DNA from 4 places in the Enterovibrio makurazakiensis genome. Region 3 is predicted to be linked to each of the others. Evidence: predicted binding sites of a transcription regulator. Region 3 holds the regulator's gene; each other region holds the start of a gene.

Region 1 (4,961 bases), on a different contig from region 3:
GTTGGTCATGGATGTCTTTAGTCATTTTGAGCAGTCTTATCGTTACCGCCAGCTAAGCTTTATCGCTTGGGAAGACCCATACCATATGGGTTTTCTTTCCTACGCTGTGGTTGTGGGTTATGAAAACGAGGCGAGTTTACTCGCCTCCTATCAGTGCTTCAAGAAAAAAAGCAAACGTTTACGTCAGGGGTTCTTTATGAACATTTAGCCGCGACGGTAGTTCGGTGCTTCTTTGGTGATCTGTACGTCATGCACATGAGATTCCGCCATGCCCGCGCCGGAAATAACAACAAACTCAGCCTTGGTACGCATTGCTTCGATCGTCGCAGAACCCGTCAGACCCATGCTTGAACGCAGGCCACCCATTTGCTGGTGAACGATCTCTTTCAAGTGACCTTTGTATGCAATACGACCTTCGATACCTTCAGGAACAAGCTTGTCTGCCGCATTGTCAGATTGGAAGTAGCGATCAGAAGAACCTTGAGACATTGCGCCCAGTGAGCCCATGCCACGGTAAGACTTGTATGAACGACCGTTGTATAGGATCACTTCACCTGGTGCTTCTTCTGTACCCGCAAACATTGAGCCAACCATGACACACGATGCGCCAGCCGCGATGGCTTTACAGATGTCACCAGAGAAACGGATACCGCCATCAGCAATAACAGGAATACCGTAGCCATTTGCGACTTCAACAGCATCAGCAATCGCAGTGATTTGAGGAACACCGACACCAGTAACGATACGTGTAGTACAGATAGAGCCAGGGCCAATACCCACTTTAACAGCGCTCACACCAGCTTCAATAAGGGCTTTCGCTCCCGCACCCGTTGCGACGTTGCCGCCGATGATGTCGAGATCAGGGTATGCTTCGCGTGTTTCGCGAATGCGGTTTAGTACACCTTCAGAGTGGCCATGTGAAGAGTCAATAAGTAGAACGTCCACGCCTGCTTCAACCAGTGCTTTTACGCGCTCTTCGTTACCTGCGCCTGCACCCACCGCCGCGCCAACACGCAGACGACCTTGCTCATCTTTACAAGCGTGTGGTTTGGTTTCAGCTTTGTGGAAATCTTTTGCGGTAATCATACCTGTCAGTTGGAAATCATCATTCACAACCAGTACTTTCTCAACGCGAGCTTGGTGCATTTTTTCTTGCACTTCTTCGCGACATGCGCCTTCTTTTACACACGCCAGACGCTCTTTAGACGTCATAACAGCAGAGACTTTCTTGGATAGGTCAATCACAAAGCGAACATCACGACCAGTAATGATACCAACAAGCTCGTTACTCTCGGTGACGACAGGGAAACCTGCAAAACCATGCTTTTTGGTGAGTTCAACAACATCTGCGATTGTCGCGTCTGGGTGAACAGTGACTGGATGGGTGACAACGCCAGCTTCAAAGATCTTCACTTGGTGAACCATCTCAGCTTGCTGTTCAATTGACATATTTTTATGGATGAAGCCAATGCCGCCTTCCTGCGCCAGTGCGATAGCCAAACGCGCTTCAGTCACTGTGTCCATAGACGCAGAGATCATTGGGATGTTCAACGAAATGGTTTTCGTCAGTTGAGTGCGTAAGTCGGCAGTGTTTGGAAGAACTGTGGAATGTGCTGGAACCAGCAATACATCATCGAAAGTTAGGGCTTCTTTAGCTATTCGTAACATTGCAATATCTCACGCCAAAATTAAATACGGGGGGACTAAATATTGCCGCCGCATTATACTGATGACGCAAACGTTTGGCTATAGATTTTGACGAAAACGTTTGGCATTCATTTTTTGCCCCAGTAACATTGCGAAAACTCGCTGATATTTAAGGCTAAGTGGTCATGACAAGCCCCAACGAAAACATTTTCACTGTCTCTCGTTTAAATGCGGAAGTTCGCCTTCTGCTTGAGAACGAAATGGGTATCGTTTGGTTGGTTGGTGAGATTTCAAACCTCACTGTTCCTGTATCTGGCCACTGGTATTTCACGCTGAAAGACAGTCGCGCTCAAGTCAAATGCGCCATGTTCAAAGGCAACAACCGCCGTGTCACCTTTAAGCCTACCAATGGCAATCAAGTGTTAGTTCGGGCCCGATTGTCCTTGTATGAACCGCGTGGCGACTATCAGATTATTGTTGAAAGCATGCAGCCAGAGGGTGATGGCATGCTGCAACAACAATTTGAAAAACTGAAAATGCAATTAGCAGCAGAAGGCCTTTTTGCAACTCACGCCAAAAAGACACTCCCTGAACAACCAAGACGGGTTGGTATTATCACATCAAAAACGGGGGCGGCCCTTCATGATATTTTGCACGTATTAAAGCGCAGAGATCCCAGCCTACCCGTGGTTATCTACCCTACTCAAGTTCAGGGAAAAGACGCTGCTATTCAGATTGCACAGGCGATTGGTCGAGCTAACAGCCGTGATGAATGTGATGTGCTGATTGTAGGGCGTGGTGGCGGCTCATTAGAAGATCTGTGGTGTTTTAACGAAGAAATTGTCGCCCGCACCATTGCCGCCAGTTCGATTCCCATTGTGAGCGCCGTAGGTCATGAAGTGGATGTCACCATCGCCGATTTTGTGGCGGATGTTCGTGCCCCCACTCCTTCAGCAGCCGCTGAACTGGTTAGCAGAGATACGTCTGTTCGATCTCAGCAGTTTTCACAGCGTGTAGATAGGCTGTCTCATGTATTGAGTCGTCATCTCTCTCGCACTCAGGAGCGTCTCACGCGCTTACAGCACCGCTTGGCAATGCATCACCCTCAAGCGAGACTACAACAGCAAGCACAGCAGTTTGACGAGCTTGAGCGACGTCTTTACCAATCCATGCGAACGCAACTTCAAACGGATGCTCAGCGGCTAGACAGAGCGAGCCAGCGTTTAGATCGCTTTTCTCCTGCAAATCAATTGCCAGGGCTGAATGCGCAACTTGGTTACAGCGAGCAACGCTTGATTGAATCAATGCGTCAGCAATTGCGCCAACAGCAGCACAAATTAGCGCTACAAATGGAAACCTTGGATGCGGTGAGCCCACTGGCAACCCTCGCACGCGGCTATTCGATCACGCGCGCAAGCAACAATAAAGTTATCCGTTCTCAGGACGATGTAAAGTCAGGCGATCGGATCACGACGGTGTTATCGAGCGGTGAGATCCAATCAACCGTGATCTAAGATCACGCAACTATCTTTTAAAGCGGTGTCATGACGACACCGTTTTTTTTGCCTCAAATACGATGTTCGCACTTGAACGCGACTTCAGTTCATTACACTGGTTACAAAAATAATTGGTTGCGCCACATGCTTGGAGTTTTTCTAACTGCGCATCGCACACCTGACAATACCCCTGTTTTATAAAGATTTTATCGCAAGACTCACAATGATAACTCCCCTTATCCCATCCCATTAACTCATTACAATCAGGGCAGTTGTTTTCCATTTTGTTTCCTCTCAATGGTCCATGTCGCACTTTAACTGTCCAACATGTTGTCTATCATAGATAAGCGCTATTCTAACTAAAATCGAAGATCAAACAGAACAGCCTCGCGCTGGATCCTATCAAGATCGTCAGATCTAGGCATTTATGGGATCCGATCAGCGATCTACCCTCAAAAGAATATTTATCAATACAACTCCCGAAAGCATAAGTTACATGTTCTGCATTTGGATTTAGGGAAGAATAAAATACTGTAAATCAATATTAAACCATAACCAAACAGCATATAGTAAAAGCAAGGTGGTTTAGTAACCGAGCAAAAATACATCGAATACGGGTAGAACGATATTTCCCGCTTTTCACCACGTTATTATGTGACAAAGATCTATTTTTTAATGTAATTGTCGCAACAGATCTGTCACGAATACGATTGAAAAACGACCAATTGCGTTATTTTTAGCCAATGAATCCCGCCATATGAATGGCTTAGCTGCGGAAAAATGTTCTGGATGTATAAAATACATAGGCTGTCATTCAATCTTCATCTTTCCGCTAAATTACGGACATAAAAAAACCGACCACTAGGGTCGGTTCTTAGCTCTCACAGTAGAATTACTTCTTACCGCGGTGTTTTACCATATCCATCAATCGCTTACGTTGACGAGACTGAGAGATAGTTAGGTTTTCTTTCTTACCTTCAAATGGGTTTTCGCTGCTTTGGAACTGAATGCGAATAGGTGTACCCATGATTTTTAGCGATTTACGGTAGTAGTTCATCAAGTAGCGCTTATACGAATCAGGCAAATCTTTGACTTGGTTACCGTGAATAACGAATATCGGTGGATTATATCCCCCAGCATGCGCATATTTCAGCTTCACTCGGCGACCACGAATCATTGGTGGCTGATGATCGTCTTGTGCCATATTCATGATGCGTGTCAGCATAGCGGTACTGATACGCTTAGTCGCAGACTCGTAAGCTTCTTGAATAGACTCAAACAAGTGACCAACACCCGTACCATGCAATGCCGAGATAAAGTGAATACGCGCGAAGTCTACGAAACCTAAGCGACGGTCCAGTTCAGACTTAACGCGGTCTTTCACGTCCTTATCCAAACCATCCCACTTGTTTACTGCAATCACGATTGAACGACCCGCATTCAATGCAAAACCTAACAAGCTTAGATCTTGGTCTGAGATGTTTTCACGTGCATCAATCACTAGCAGAACAACGTTCGAATCTTCGATCGCTTTCAGTGTTTGGATAACAGAGAATTTTTCTACTTTCTCGTTAACACGCTTGCGGCGACGAACACCTGCAGTATCGATAATGACGTATTCGCGACCATCACGTTCCATAGGAATGTAGATAGAATCACGGGTTGTTCCCGGCATATCGTAAACCACCACGCGATCTTCACCGAGAATACGGTTAGTCAGTGTTGATTTACCCACATTTGGACGGCCAATAATACCGAATTTGATCGGAAGGTTTTGCAAACGCTCAAGTGCGCTTTCTGCATCTTCTTCTGTTAGAT
Region 2 (4,961 bases), on a different contig from region 3:
ACCGTGGCGACGGTGGCCTTTATGTCACTTTGGCAGAAATGGCGTTTGCGGGTCACGTTGGCCTTGAGGTGGACATCAATACCCTGTCTGCCACTGGCGAGTGTGATGACGAGATTGCAGCTCTGTTCAATGAAGAGTTGGGCGCGGTTGTTCAAGTTCGCACTGAAGATTTGGATGCAGTTCAATCGACTTTGGCTGCGCACGGCTTAGAAGCGTGTACCCATGTTATTGGTACGCTGAGCGATGAAGATACGGTTCGCATTTGGAATGGTGATGATTTGGTGCTGGAGCAAAACCGCACTGAGCTTCGCACTATCTGGGCGGAAACGACCCACAAAATGCAAGCAATGCGTGACAACCCAAGCTGTGCAGACCAAGAGTTTGCGGCGAAGAAAGATGTCACTGACCCAGGCTTGAGCGCAGCATTGTCGTTTGATGTGCAAGAAGACGTGGCTGCACCGTTCATCGCAACGGGCGCACGTCCTCAAATGGCGATCTTGCGCGAGCAAGGCGTTAACTCACACGTTGAAATGGCAGCGGCATTTGACCGCGCTGGCTTTGACGCGAAAGACGTTCACATGAGCGACGTACTGAGCGGCAACGTGACGTTGGAAGGTTTCAACGGCCTTGTGGCATGTGGCGGCTTCTCTTACGGTGACGTATTGGGCGCGGGTGAAGGTTGGGCGAAATCCATCCTGTTTAACGACATGGCGCGTGACCAATTTGAGCGTTTCTTCCACCGTGGCGATTCTTTTGCTTTAGGTGTATGTAATGGTTGTCAGATGCTGTCGAACCTTCATGACCTGATCCCGGGTGCAGATTTGTGGCCACGCTTTGTACGCAACGAATCTGAGCGTTTTGAAGCGCGTTTCAGCTTGGTAGAAGTGCAAGAAAACCCATCATTGTTCCTTGGTGGCATGGCAGGTTCTCGTATGCCTATCGCGGTTTCTCATGGTGAAGGCCGTGTGGAAGTGCGCAATGCTGAGCACCTTGCTGCGATTGAACAGTCAGGCGCAGTGGCACTGCGTTACTTAGATAACTTCGGCAAAGTGACGGAATCTTACCCATCTAACCCGAACGGTTCGCCAAACGGCATCACAGGTCTAACGACCACAGACGGTCGTGTGACTATCATGATGCCTCACCCTGAGCGTGTATTCCGTACCGTGGCAAACTCATGGCACCCAGAGAGCTGGGGCGAAGATAGCCCATGGATGCGCATGTTCCGCAATGCACGTGTCACGCTAGGTTAATGGTCACCATATCGCGCTAATTGCCAAACTTGTGACACAAGCCGCTACCTTCGGGTAGCGGTTTTTTTATCTCATTGCATGCGGTAATGACGAGAGGGTAAAGTAACGCGGTTGTGCTCGATCGACTGGTTAAGGCCGCCGGTTTGGGCATATAACGTATGGAGATATGCAAATGGACAGTGCAATTAGCTTAACGCTTATTCCAACAGGGCAGGTTCCAGAAACCCTTCAAGCCCGTTTTCCTTCTTTATCTGTTTTGGCAGATGCCTCAAGCGATCATGAATTACCCGTGCTGGTGGCCGAGAAAGACGGTAAACCTGTTGCCGTGGCTGTTTTGAAGCATGAAAAGCGCCACAACGGCATTATGGTCAATGATGCGACCATTACATTGCTCGAAGTCGACCAAGATTCTCGCCTTCAAGGTATAGGTAAGACGCTGCTCAACGCACTAGAAGCCTATGCCGCGACAGTCACCCATGAACTGAAAGTGGATTGTGGTGCGGTGATCGGACGTAAACCTATGCAAGCGCTATTAGCGCATTCTGGTTACCAATCGCCGTTTGCGTGTGAGAGTGCCAAAACGACGCAATGGAAAAAATCACTGATTTAACCTGCTCATTTTTAGCGAAAAGCGACGCGAAAATTACGCGAAGCAGGTAGGGTCGAGTTACAATGAAAACATTGACGCTAACGCTTTGGTAAAACTTAAAGCGGGAATTTAAAGGGAATGCTAAATGAAAAAAATTGAAGCGATTATTAAGCCGTTCAAACTTGATGATGTGCGTGAAGCGCTAGCGGAAGTTGGCATCACAGGCATGACGGTCTCAGAAGTGAAAGGTTTTGGTCGTCAGAAAGGCCACACTGAGCTGTACCGTGGTGCTGAGTACATGGTCGACTTCTTACCAAAAGTGAAGTTGGAAATTGTCGTTTCCGATGATGCCGCTGACCGATGTGTAGAAACCATTGTTGAAACAGCACAAACTGGCAAAATCGGTGATGGTAAAATCTTCGTGACGGAAATCGAACGCGTAGTGCGTATCCGTACAGGCGAAGAAGACGAAGAAGCGATTTAATCGACTTTCTTGGTATACAAATGCCTCCCTTTGGGAGGCTTTGTTGTTTTATCAATCAGATTTTTGCTATCAATTTTACTACGAATGCTCAGTAACACACCACATAGCGATCAGGTCTGTGATTCATGGTGAGCACTAGATTCAACACAAACGCTCCCAGCACCGAACATACCAGCAACCATGGTGATACGAAGAAGAAAGACGCGAGTAAAATCGTAATATCAATCGCCATTTGAACATTACCGGCTCTCACGCCAAATCTATCCTGACAGATCAGTGCAAGCACATTGAAGCCACCTAAGCTGGCATTGTGGCGGAAAATCATCAGCATGCCCACACCCATTAGTAACCCACCAATGAGCCCGCAATACATCGGCGACAGCCACTCAATAGTGAATACGCGAGCGATATGGTCAACGATAAGTGACACCATGCCTCCTGCAAAGACGCTGCGCAGCGCGAACTCTTTTCCGAAGCGCTTCCAACCCATCAGGTAAAAAGGGATATTGAACAGAAAGTAGAGCGTACCAAATGACAGGTCGACAAATTGCGTGACGAGCAAAGCGAGACCCGTCGTCCCTCCAGTAAGTAGCCCTGCTTGTTGAAGGAAATACACCCCCTGAGCAACAAGAAATGTGCCGGACAGAATGGCAATCAAATCTTCAGTAGTGTTATGTTTTGGTGCATGGATCAAGGTGTCTACTCCCAAGAAAACGAAAAACTGCATGTCGTGAATCAAGGCAAAAGTGGCGCAGCGGCATGCAAGGAAGATCAAAATTCAGGGCATCTTAATGATTATGCAAAAAGTAGAAAAGAGTGAGGGGAAACTTAGCTTTACGAGGGTGTCAGCGCTTGGTTACGCAGTGTAAACATCAAGGGTTTACACTAGAGCATTTTGGTTAAAATGAATTCAATTCATGGCGAGAATGAAAAATGACCATGTTTACGCGGATAAAAAAAATGTGATTGCTACTACCTGTTGCGCAACAAATTTTGTAGAATCGCAGCGATAGGATGGTCATGACGAAAACGTTTGCGTCCGCATGGATACAGACATGATTGAATTGACAACATTAACCCATTCTGGGGTTACAACCAGGTTGTCCTAATGGTTTGAATTTGACGAGTCATTTGGTCAACTTGGTTACATTGGGAATTGTCTGAGTCAGGAGATACAGATGCTAAAGCGTGACATGAATATTGCTGATTACGATCCGGAACTATTTACCGCGATTCAAGAAGAAACAGCACGTCAGGAAGAGCACATTGAGCTCATCGCGTCAGAAAACTACACCAGTCCTCGTGTTATGGAAGCGCAAGGTTCCCAGCTAACCAACAAATACGCCGAAGGTTACCCGGGAAAGCGTTATTATGGCGGTTGTGAGTTTGTAGACAAAGCCGAAGCACTGGCGATTGACCGTGCATGTGAATTGTTTGGCGCAGAGTACGCGAACGTGCAACCACACTCAGGTTCACAGGCGAACAGTGCAGTGTACATGGCGTTGCTTAACCCAGGCGACACTGTTTTAGGTATGAGCTTGGCGCACGGTGGTCACTTGACTCACGGCTCACCAGTTAACTTCTCTGGTAAGCACTACAACGTGATTCCTTACGGTATCGATGAAGCTGGCCAAATCAACTATGACGAAATGGAAGCGCTAGCGCTAGAGCACAAACCTAAGATGATTATCGGTGGTTTTTCTGCTTACTCTCAAATCGTTGATTGGGCTCGTATGCGTGAAATCGCTGACAAAGCAGGCGCTTACCTGTTTGTTGATATGGCGCACGTTGCAGGCCTAATTGCTGCTGGTGTTTACCCAACACCAATCCCACATGCGCACATTGTTACCACAACGACGCATAAAACATTGGCAGGTCCACGTGGTGGTTTGATCCTTTCGAACGCTGGCGAAGACATGTACAAGAAGCTGAATTCAGCAGTATTCCCTGGTGGTCAAGGCGGTCCTTTGATGCACGTTATCGCTGCAAAAGCGGTCGCATTCAAAGAAGCGATGGAGCCGGAATTCAAAGCGTACCAGCAGCGTGTTGTTGATAACGCAAAAGCCATGGTTGCTCAGTTCCAAGAGCGCGGTTACAAAATCGTCTCTAACAGTACTGAAAACCACCTGTTCTTGGTTGATCTGATCGACAAAGACATCACAGGTAAAGAAGCAGATGCAGCACTGGGTGCGGCAAACATCACTGTGAACAAAAACAGTGTGCCAAACGACCCTCGTAGCCCGTTTGTGACGTCTGGCATTCGCGTTGGTTCTCCTGCAATCACTCGTCGTGGCTTTACTCAAGACGATGCAAAAGAACTCGCAAACTGGATGTGTGACGTGTTAGACAACATTGAAAACCAAGATGTTATCAATGCAACCAAAGCGAAAGTGCTTGATATCTGTAAGCGTCTTCCTGTTTACGCGTAACGCAGTATTCATCCATTTCTAGATGGATTGATGAAAAAAAGCACCTTTGGGTGCTTTTTTTGTATTCGAAATACTCGCAACACCTCTTACCCTTGCGCCTAAATCGGTTACACTGTCTTCCAATTGTTTAAGGAGGCGACATGCACTGTCCATTTTGTGGTGCGAATGACACCAAAGTCATTGATTCACGTTTGGTTGCAGACGGC
Region 3 (4,961 bases):
TCTTCGGTGGCAAACAGATTGCGGTTAACCCACAAACTGACGTGCCATTGATGCTAGCTATTGCGTACACGCTATACACAGAGAAATTGCACGATGAGCAATTCTTGGCGGACTACACCACAGGCTTTGACAAGTTCTTGCCTTACCTGTTGGGTGAAAAAGACGGCGTAGCAAAAACACCAGAATGGGCAGAGAAAATCTGTGGCATTCCTGCTGATGATATCCGAGATCTTGCACGCACCATGGCAAGTGGTCGCACGCAAATCATGGCTGGCTGGTGTTTGCAACGTATGCAGCACGGCGAACAGTACGCATGGATGATCGTTGTTGTTTCAGCAATGCTAGGTCAAATTGGTCTACCTGGCGGTGGTTTCGGCTTCGGCTGGCACTATAACGATGCAGGTACCGTGACCTCTGCTGGCCCTCTTATGTCTGGTTTCAACTCTGTCACTGGCGTTGACCCAATCCATAACGGTAGCTACAACGGTTACTCAAGCTATATCCCAATCGCACGTATTGTAGATTGCCTTGAAAACCCAGGTGAAACCATTGATTTCAATGGTCAGAAAGTGAAATTCCCGCACATTAAAATGGCAATTTCATGTGGTAGTAACCTATTCCACCAGCACCAAGACCGTAACCGCATGATCAAGGCGTGGCGTAAGCTAGAAACTTATGTGTCTATTGACCATCAGTGGACAGCAAGTTGCCGTTTTGCAGATATCGTTCTGCCAGCAACGACAACTTACGAGCGAAATGACATTGAGTCATTTGGTAACCACTCAAACAAAGGCATTATTGCGATGAAACAAATCGTAGAGCCAATGTTTGAAGCGAAAGATGACTTTGATATTTTCCGTGAGCTTTGCACCCGTTACGATCGCGAAGAAGCGTTCACTGGCGGCAAAACCAAAATGGAATGGATCGAAGAGATCTACAACGGTGCGCGTTTGCAAGGCCGTGGTATCGGCGTTCGTATGCCAAACTTCGTTAAGTTCTGGGAAGAAGAGCAATTCATTTCGTTCCCTGAAGGCACAGAGTGGGTTCGCCACCAAGCGTTCCGTAACGAACCAGATTTGGAGCCATTGGGTACTGCATCTGGCTTAATCGAAATCTACTGTAAAACAATCGCCGATATGGGTTACGACGACTGTCAAGGTCACCCAATGTGGTTCGAGAAAGTAGAACGTAGCCATGGTGGTCCTAAGTCAAACAGCTACCCGCTTCACATGCAAAGCTGTCACCCGAACTACCGTTTGCACTCGCAACTGTGTTCATCAGACGCTTTCCGTAACACCTATGCGGTTGCGGGTCGCGAGCCTTGCTACATCAGCTCAGCGGATGCAAAAGTGCGCGGTATTGTGTCTGGCGACCTTGTTCGCGTGTTTAACGACCGTGGTCAAGTGCTAGCAGGCGCAGTGGTGACTGACGACTATAAAGCGGGCGTATGTCGTATTGAAGAAGGCGCATGGTATGCCCCTCTTGAAGGCGGTAAGCCAGGCACGCTTTGTACCTACGGCGATCCAAACGTATTGACTGTAGATATCGGGACATCGAAGCTCGCTCAAGCTACCTCTGCGCACACTGCATTGGTTGAGATCGAGAAGTTCACAGGCAAAATTCCAGCGGTTACTGGCTTTAGCGGCCCAACCTCTGTGGATGATGTGAACCCACTGTTCCCAGCGATGGATATCGCATAAGAGACAGTGTGAAGAAAAAGGGCAGCTTAGCTGCCCTTTTTTACTCCATATTCTATACACTTATACTCTTACACATTTTTACTCTCTCTGCCCTTCCCTAACGACGGAATGACAATGAAAGAATTTAACGCCATCAACGAACAACGCGCCGAGTTTTACTGGTGGATGTCTTCTCTGTTTGCTAATGAGCTGACCCAAGAAGATCTCATCAACTATCAAGGTAGCAGCATGGATAGTTACTATTCCGCGCTCGCCATGACCGATGAATTGAAAGCCCCAATCGCAGGTTTTCGTAGCGCACTAGCCGCATTAAAATTGCGCGAAGACGCGCAATTGGAACTCGCGGCTGATTTTTGTGGTTTGTTCCTTAGCACCCCAAAAACGGGCGCATTGCCTTATGCCTCCATGTACATCGGCGAGACTGGTTTGCTCAACGACAAACCTGCGCAAGAGATGGGTCAATGGATGGAGAAATATGGCATCGCTCAACGAAAAGACTTCAATGAGCCCTTTGACCATCTTGCTGTCGTCCTCGATTTCATGGGTAACTTGGTCATTCTTACGAACAAAGAGACCGAAGAAGACAAACAAGAAGCCTTGATGCAAGAGCAACAGGTATTCTTAGAAACCATGGTTACTACATGGTTAGGCAGCTTCCAGAAGTCGCTTGAACAATTCGATGGCTTTGGCTTTTATAAAGCGTCTGGCGTGCTCCTCAACGCATTTGTCGCATTAGACCTATCGTTCCTAAAAGGCGAATAGCGTCCAACTCCCGAAACCAAAAAGCCGGGCTTGCCCGGTTTTTTCATTTTTTAGAGATAGAAAGTGAAAATCGTAGCGATTTCGCAAGCTTGATACGCATCAAGCTTATGCGAGTCGCTTCAATTGAATAATTGCGACTGCGTCCATGAGCCAGTAAACTGTGAACGCAAGCGATTGGCATTGAGAAATTGCTGAAAAATCTCTTTCACAGCAACAAGGTCATAACACCTAATGTTGTGTCGATGGAATGGTTTTTGGCGTGCTCAATGTGACATTTTGAGCCGATCTTTAGTAGCTATAGATGGCAAGGTCACTCCAACTCGTTTCGAACGATTCGCCGCTTTCCGTGTAAGACGAATCATAAGAGAACATGCTTGAACCAGCATAATGTTCACATCGTCAGTGCTAATGAACGTTCATCAGAATAAAGAGTCACGAATTAAGCTGATTCTTTTAATCAACGGCAAACAACCGACATGTGTTCTAGCACTACCTATTACGATGCAAGATAAAGAAAGCATGTATGCACTTCAAAAACGTGCTTTCACACATTGATACGAAACGGTCGAGAAAATGGAAACCTGTTTCGTCGAACCCAGTACGCCGCTCCTCGTTAGCGGCGTAAACATGTAAGGCAGCCAGCATTTCTCATGCTGCCGATGAAAATGATAAGAAGAATACCAAATGGCAACGATTAAAGACGTCGCACGCATGGCCGGAGTATCAACCACAACGGTTTCTCACGTGATCAACAAAACACGTTTTGTCGCAGAGAATACGACCAAAAAAGTTTGGGCTGCGGTGGATGACCTAAATTACGCACCCAGTGCTGTTGCGCGTAGTTTGAAATGCAACTCAACACGCACCATTGGCATGCTTGTTACCAAATCAACAAACCCATTCTTTGCGGAAGTTGTTCATGGCGTAGAAGAGTACTGTTACAAAGAGGGCTATACACTGATCCTATGTAACACAGAAGGCAACCTCGCCAAGCAGCGCGACTATTTACGCATGTTGGCAGAAAAGCGTGTCGATGGTTTGCTAGTAATGTGTTCAGACCTCAATGAGGAACTGCTTGCCCTTCTTGAGAGAAAGCAAGATTTGCCAATGGTTGTCATGGATTGGGGAACGCAGCACGTCAATACTGACTGTATTCAAGACAATGCAGAACTCGGTGGGTATATTGCGACGAAATACTTTATTGATAACGGCCATACGAAAATTGGTTGTATGTCAGGCCAATTGGATAAGCTAACCTGCCAAACACGACTTGCCGGTTTCCGCAAAGCGCTGGCAGAAGCTGGACTACAAGAAAATCCAGATTGGATTGTAGATGCAGATTTCGAATGCGACACAGCGGTAGAAGCAGCAAACAAATTGTTAGCACTTGATGAGCGTCCAACGGCACTATTTTGCTTTAACGACATTATGGCATTGGCAGCAATCAGTACATTCCGCCAAGCGGGTCTAGACGTACCAAACGACATCTCGATCATTGGCTACGACAATATCGATTTGGCTGCATTTTTCTCGCCACCACTAACGACGATCCATCAGCCCAAAAACCGCTTGGGTAAAACGGCAATCAAATTATTGTTGGAACGTTTAGCGAACAAAGAAAACAAGCAACAGATTTTCGTTATGCAGCCTGAACTGATTATTCGTAATTCAGTGAAAAATCTAAACGCCGAATAGTTTTAACGCACAAAGTTCATCAATAGCTCGCCATTTTTGGCGGGCTATTTTTTTATGTGACAAGAAAATTTAACAAAATCTTCTCATTATTGAGATCCAGCTCAATAAGCATAGTTTGTCTAGTTTTCTAGTGCTAATCTTTAACTCAATTAAAAAATGACCGCTTTGGTTAAAATGGCTTCAATTACAAAGAGAACCTGATATTTTCATTCATATCAATAAGACTCTATCTGAAGCAAGATCACATTTTTTGAGACTAGCAATAACGACAATATGATGCGATTCAGTTAAGCTAATAGTCGTCAAGAAAAAGGCAAACCACAGCGAAAGCGTGGGACGCAAAGCTTCCGGCCTCACAGCACACAAAAATTTTGTGTTGGTGGTAGCGGAGTTACCGATGACGTTAGCATTCATACACCGAAATTACTTTTCGGTACATTGACAATTCTCTGAATTAGCTTTGCTACGTTGCTCCTTGACCGCTCATCCAGGAACGGAACGTAATGATTGAGAATAAGTCACATGGATAAACCAACACTAAAAAACACGTTAAAATTCTTCGAATGTCTGGGCAAAATCAAATCGCGTTCTATGTTTGGCGGGTTTGGTGTCTTTTGCGACGAGACAATGTTCGCCTTGGTCGTCAACGACCAACTTCATCTTCGCGCTGGTCAAGCGAATGAAGCCGATTTCATTAAACTTTCGATGACGCCCTACGTCTACAAGAAACGTGGCTTCCCTGTCACAACAAAATACTATGCCATACCAGAAACGTTGTGGGATCAATCAGAGGTTCTGATGAAT
Region 4 (4,961 bases), on a different contig from region 3:
ACCCGTCATACCTGCTTCTTCATCAATGGTTAACAGGACTTCAAGCGGACCGTGCTCGATGTCTGTCGCGGCAAGGACAGCAAGACAGGTTGCCATTCCCATGCCATTGTCAGCGCCTAGCGTAGTACCATCCGCAGTAACCCATTCACCATCGATATAAGGGCGGATAGGATCGACAGTGAAATCGTGATCCGTGTTTTCGTTCTTTTGCGGCACCATATCTATATGTGCTTGTAGAACGACACCTTTACGGTTTTCCATGCCTGATGTGGCTGGCTTTTTGATGATGACATTGCCTATGTCGTCGCGTTTAACCGACAGCCCCTCAGCTGTTGCCCAATCAACAATGAACTGAGCGAGTTGATCTTCGTGCTTTGAAGGGTGAGGAATAGAGCAAATTTTGTCGAAAAACTGCCACACATGTTGTGGCGACAATTGACTAATTTCTGACACAGGCTATCTCCAGAAAACATGGAATGAAAAAGGCAGCAGTGCTGCAAGCAATTAACCTAACAGAATTTGTAACGGAAAAGTATGCCTTGTTAAAAGCATATCGCTGCTGATAGGCCTAAGAGCCTACATCTTGAGCTGTCACTCCGCATATGGCGCTATTCATGACTGTTAATGCGATGCAAATATAGCGGAGTCAGTGAATGCGTCGCTCAAGAGGCAATGCATGCAATGGTGCTTACTTTGCCATGCGTATGCCTTTATCTCAGTGCAATAACTTGGCGTGAATGTGTAACTTTATTACATAATAGGGATTATTTAAGTATTATTGTGATTTAGGTCTCTTTTTGTTTGTAATAAAATAACGCATAGGTTATTATCTCGCCGTCTTCTGGATGGGCAGTGAGCCCAAAGACATAGCTGTGCGCTTCATTTGTTTATGGATAAACCCGAAATCATTCGTCTCCACGGAACCGAGCTTTATTAAAGCTGCATTTATTCCTATCGAATTATTTTGAGGTACGACCTATGAAAGGCAGTTCTGCTAGCCAATACTGGAACCGTGGTTCCGTATACACCGCCAATTTTCGTTATCCGGCGACGTTCGGATACAAAAGCAAGTAACCAATTTCCTTGCTTGATACATACATTACCCCGCTCTAACAGATATTTTCGTTCCGATTTGGAATTTGATTTTTGATCTGGCGCCACTTTTAGTGGCGTTTTTTTTATCTCAATTTTCGTCTCTTGCAGTGCCTCTCAGTCTATTGATGAAGCAGACAACGTTGATCACAGCTTTGGCTGTTGTTCGTTTATTAATCAATAAATCACTCTAGAATTTGTGTCTTAAACAGGCAATGTCGTCAGGATGGCGATAAGTCGTTTAATCTGCCACCGATTGACCAGTAAGTGATGTAATTCACACTGGAAATTTCGTGAAGTGGCGAGTAATATTCGCGTCAAATTCAGACGCAAACGTTTAGCCAAACGTTTGCGTAATATTTTCAGACACATACTTTCCAAGGAACGAAAGCCATGCTTGAGCGTCTTTTTAAATTAAAAGAGCAAGGTACTGATATACGCACCGAAGTTATTGCTGGGGTTACCACCTTCCTGACAATGGCTTACATCATCTTTGTTAACCCTGCGATTTTGTCTGAAACAGGCATGGATCGTGGTGCTGTGTTTGTTGCCACATGTTTGGCAGCGGCTATCGGTTGTTTTGTGATGGGATTAGTTGCCAATTACCCTGTTGCACAAGCACCTGGTATGGGCCTTAATGCCTTCTTTACCTACACTGTCGTATTCCAGATGGGTTACTCGTGGCAAGTTGCTTTGGGTGCGGTGTTCCTGTCGGGTTTGTGCTTTATCGCACTGAGTCTATTTAAAGTTCGAGAGTTGATCATTCACTCTATCCCACTTTCTCTTCGAACAGGCATCTCTGCAGGTATCGGTATGTTTTTGGCGCTGATTGCGCTGCAAAACTCCGGCATCGTGGTTGCGCATCCAGCGACATTGGTTTCAATGGGGGATTTATCTTCTTTTGCCCCTGCGATGGCTGCACTAGGCTTCTTCCTAACCATCGGTTTGGTTAATCGCGGTATTAAAGGCGCGGTGATGATTGCCATCCTTATTGTTACTGCGATTGCGGTCGGAACAGGTAACGTGCAATACGGCGGCATTATGTCGGCGCCGCCAAGTCTTGCTCCAACCTTTATGCAAATGGATTTATCTGGCGCATTTGATGTTGCAATGATTTCTGTTGTTTTCGCCTTCTTGTTTGTTGATTTGTTTGATACTGCGGGCACCTTGGTGGGTGTGGCGCAAAAAGCAGATCTGATGGACAAAGATGGAAAGCTGCCACGTTTGAACCGTGCACTATTGGCGGACAGTACAGCAACGACTGTGGGTGCCGTTCTGGGTACATCAAACACAACCTCTTACATTGAAAGTGTATCAGGTGTTGCTGCGGGCGGTCGTACCGGTCTGACCGCGGTTGTGGTTGGTGGTATGTTCTTGCTGGCATTGTTCTTCGCCCCACTGGCTGGCATGGTTCCGGCTTACGCTACCGCAGGCGCACTGTTCTACGTTGCGATTTTGATGATGTCAGGTCTGGTGAGCGTAAACTGGCGTGATCTGACTGAAGCTGCACCAGTTGTTGTCGTATGTTTGCTGATGCCATTGACCTACTCTATTGCACATGGCATTGGTTTGGGCTTTATCTCTTACTGCGCAATCAAAGCGTTTAGCGGTAAAGGACGTGACGTACCTATTAGTATTTGGGTTCTGGCTGCGCTGTTCTTGCTGAAATTTGTTATGTAAGACACAATACGCCGCAATTGAATCTGTGAGTTAAATGGCGACCGTCGCCACTGAGGTTTTTTAAAATGAGCAACAAGTTTGTTATCACGTGGGACAACATGCAAATGTATACCCGCCAACTGGCTGAAAAATTGTTACCTGTAGAACAATGGACTGGGATTATTGCAGTAAGCCGTGGAGGTCTTGTACCTGCTGCGATTCTTGCTCGTGAGCTAGGCATCCGTCACGTTGATACAGTGTGCATTTCTAGCTATGACCATGATCATCAGCGTGATATGCGTGTTATCAAAAAAGCTGAAGGTGACGGTGAAGGTTTCATCGTGGTTGACGATTTGGTTGATACTGGCGGCACTGCAGAAGTGATCCGTGAAATGTATCCGAAAGCGAAATTTGTCACCGTATGTGCGAAACCTGCGGGCAAACACCTTGTTGATGACTACGTTGTTGATATTGCGCAAGACTGTTGGATTGAACAGCCTTGGGATATGGCTGTGACGTTCGTTGAGCCTGTAGCAAAGCGCTAAGAAAAATTATCGATAGAAAGCCCCGAAAGGGGCTTTTTTTTTGCCTTATGTCAGTGAATGAGCTCACAGATGCTGCTTGGCTTTGAGAGAGCATGGTTTTCTCTAAGCCATCGTTTACACTAGAGGTCGTTGAAATGAATGCGCCGGAGAGATGCCGTGAGAGAGACAGAGTCAGAGAACTTATCAGTCAAACTCTTTAAACCCACCAAACATGCCAAAGAAACATCCACCATTGTAGGCACAGCCAACAAGCCACCTAAAGATGTTGAAAGTGTCTTAGACGGCCAAAGTGACAACAGTTGGTACCGTGTTTTGCGCCGCCCTCAGTGGATATGGCAAGGCGTTGATCCGATAGAAATGGAAGAAACGCTGGCACGCATTGCTGCTTCAGACAATGACAGAAGCAACGAAAAGTTACTTGATACTGTCGTCGGTTATCGTCAGGGCAATTGGTCTTACGAATGGGCCCAGTGTGGTATGAAACACCAAAAATGGGCGCAGGAAAAAGATGAGCAAGGCGATAAAGCAGGAGCAACTGCAGAGTGGGGACGTGCCTCGGCTTGCTTCAGTATTGCAGGTTACCCTCACTTGAAAGGGGATCCGCTTTCTCAACAAACTGAAATTCTGGCTAACAAAGCATTTCACGCAGCGATGGAAACATCGAGCCTCAAAATCAAAAACATAGTCACCAAGGTAGATGGTAAACCCCTAGAAGGTTTTCTGTATCTGCCACATACCAATGAGCCGCTACCTACTGTGATTGTTAGTGGTGGCATGGACGGTTTGCAAACGGATCTGTTGCATCTCTTTGAAACCTATTTTGCACCAGCCAACATTGCCATGTTGACTCTGGATATGCCTTCAGTTGGCAGAAGCAGTCACTGGAACCTCACAGAAGATAGCAGTCGTTTACACCAAGCTATGTTGCATGAACTCGAATCCGTACCTTGGGTTGATCATCATCGCGTTGGTTGTTTTGGTGTCCGTTTTGGTGCGAATGCTGCGGTAAGAATGGCGTTTGTTGAACAAAATCGTATTAAGTCTTGTGTGTCTGTTGGAGGCATTCTTCATGCCATGCTGACGGACGTAAATCGTCGTAACAATATCCCACCAATGCACTTAGACACCATCGCGTCTCGAATGGGTAAGAGCCAAGCATCGTCGACGCTTTTGACTCAGTTGCAAGCGCTGTCGCTTAGACATCAAGGGCTACTCAACGGTAGGAAGACGAAGGTTCCGATCCTAGCTATTGGCCTTGACGGTGATCCCGTATGTCCAGATTCTGATAATCAACTAGCTGCGCTATACAGCTATGGAGGCAAAGCGAAAACCTTGCCAAGTAAACCTATTCATGACGGATATCACAGAATAATGCTTGAAGCTATTGACTGGTTCAACAAAACACTGTGATCGAGATCTTTTTAACTGTCTTGGGATGAAGACATATTAAGGAAAGCGCTCCCTGTGAGGACGAATTTTAACCAGATGCGTGTTATATAAATGGGTGTTTGCTGTTAACGCATTTCCCATGCGTGAACGAGCCTTATGCAGAGCAAGGAATGGCTTAGTCGCTAACCTCTGTGTTCTCGCAAACACTCTACTGATAATAATGAGATCGACGTTCGTCTTAAGGGAGCTTGCTATGACTGAAGAAACGAAAAATAT

The links. The regulator PurR, encoded in region 3, represses purine synthesis genes. The targets are predictions, from matches to a motif close to TNANGNAAACGTTTNCNTNA.
Region 1: the regulator PurR is predicted to act here: its motif matches at 1,731-1,750, upstream of guaB (IMP dehydrogenase).
Region 2: the regulator PurR is predicted to act here: its motif matches at 3,348-3,367, upstream of glyA (serine hydroxymethyltransferase).
Region 4: the regulator PurR is predicted to act here: its motif matches at 1,430-1,449, upstream of L4D06_RS14160 (NCS2 family permease).

The regions. Positions count from the first base shown of each region.
Region 1 covers NZ_JAKJSE010000018.1:86,885-91,845, forward strand. The annotation lists gene guaA (glutamine-hydrolyzing GMP synthase) at 1-25, opposite strand, end outside; gene guaB (IMP dehydrogenase) at 205-1,668, opposite strand; gene xseA (exodeoxyribonuclease VII large subunit) at 1,833-3,161, shown strand; gene L4D06_RS14415 (zinc ribbon domain-containing protein) at 3,190-3,426, opposite strand; gene der (ribosome biogenesis GTPase Der) at 4,036-4,961, opposite strand, start outside.
Region 2 covers NZ_JAKJSE010000018.1:69,648-74,608, reverse strand. The annotation lists gene purL (phosphoribosylformylglycinamidine synthase) at 1-1,253, shown strand, start outside; gene L4D06_RS14355 (GNAT family N-acetyltransferase) at 1,426-1,863, shown strand; gene glnB (nitrogen regulatory protein P-II) at 1,988-2,326, shown strand; gene L4D06_RS14345 (YitT family protein) at 2,415-3,053, opposite strand; gene glyA (serine hydroxymethyltransferase) at 3,505-4,755, shown strand; gene nrdR (transcriptional regulator NrdR) at 4,896-4,961, shown strand, end outside.
Region 3 covers NZ_JAKJSE010000005.1:139,621-144,581, forward strand. The annotation lists gene torA (trimethylamine-N-oxide reductase TorA) at 1-1,700, shown strand, start outside; gene torD (molecular chaperone TorD) at 1,815-2,462, shown strand; gene purR (HTH-type transcriptional repressor PurR) at 3,147-4,157, shown strand; cyclic di-GMP riboswitch class I at 4,460-4,556, shown strand; gene L4D06_RS02855 (TfoX/Sxy family DNA transformation protein) at 4,680-4,961, shown strand, end outside.
Region 4 covers NZ_JAKJSE010000018.1:29,793-34,753, reverse strand. The annotation lists gene L4D06_RS14165 (aminoacyl-histidine dipeptidase) at 1-453, opposite strand, end outside; gene L4D06_RS14160 (NCS2 family permease) at 1,486-2,772, shown strand; gene gpt (xanthine phosphoribosyltransferase) at 2,838-3,296, shown strand; gene frsA (esterase FrsA) at 3,453-4,706, shown strand; gene crl (sigma factor-binding protein Crl) at 4,939-4,961, shown strand, end outside.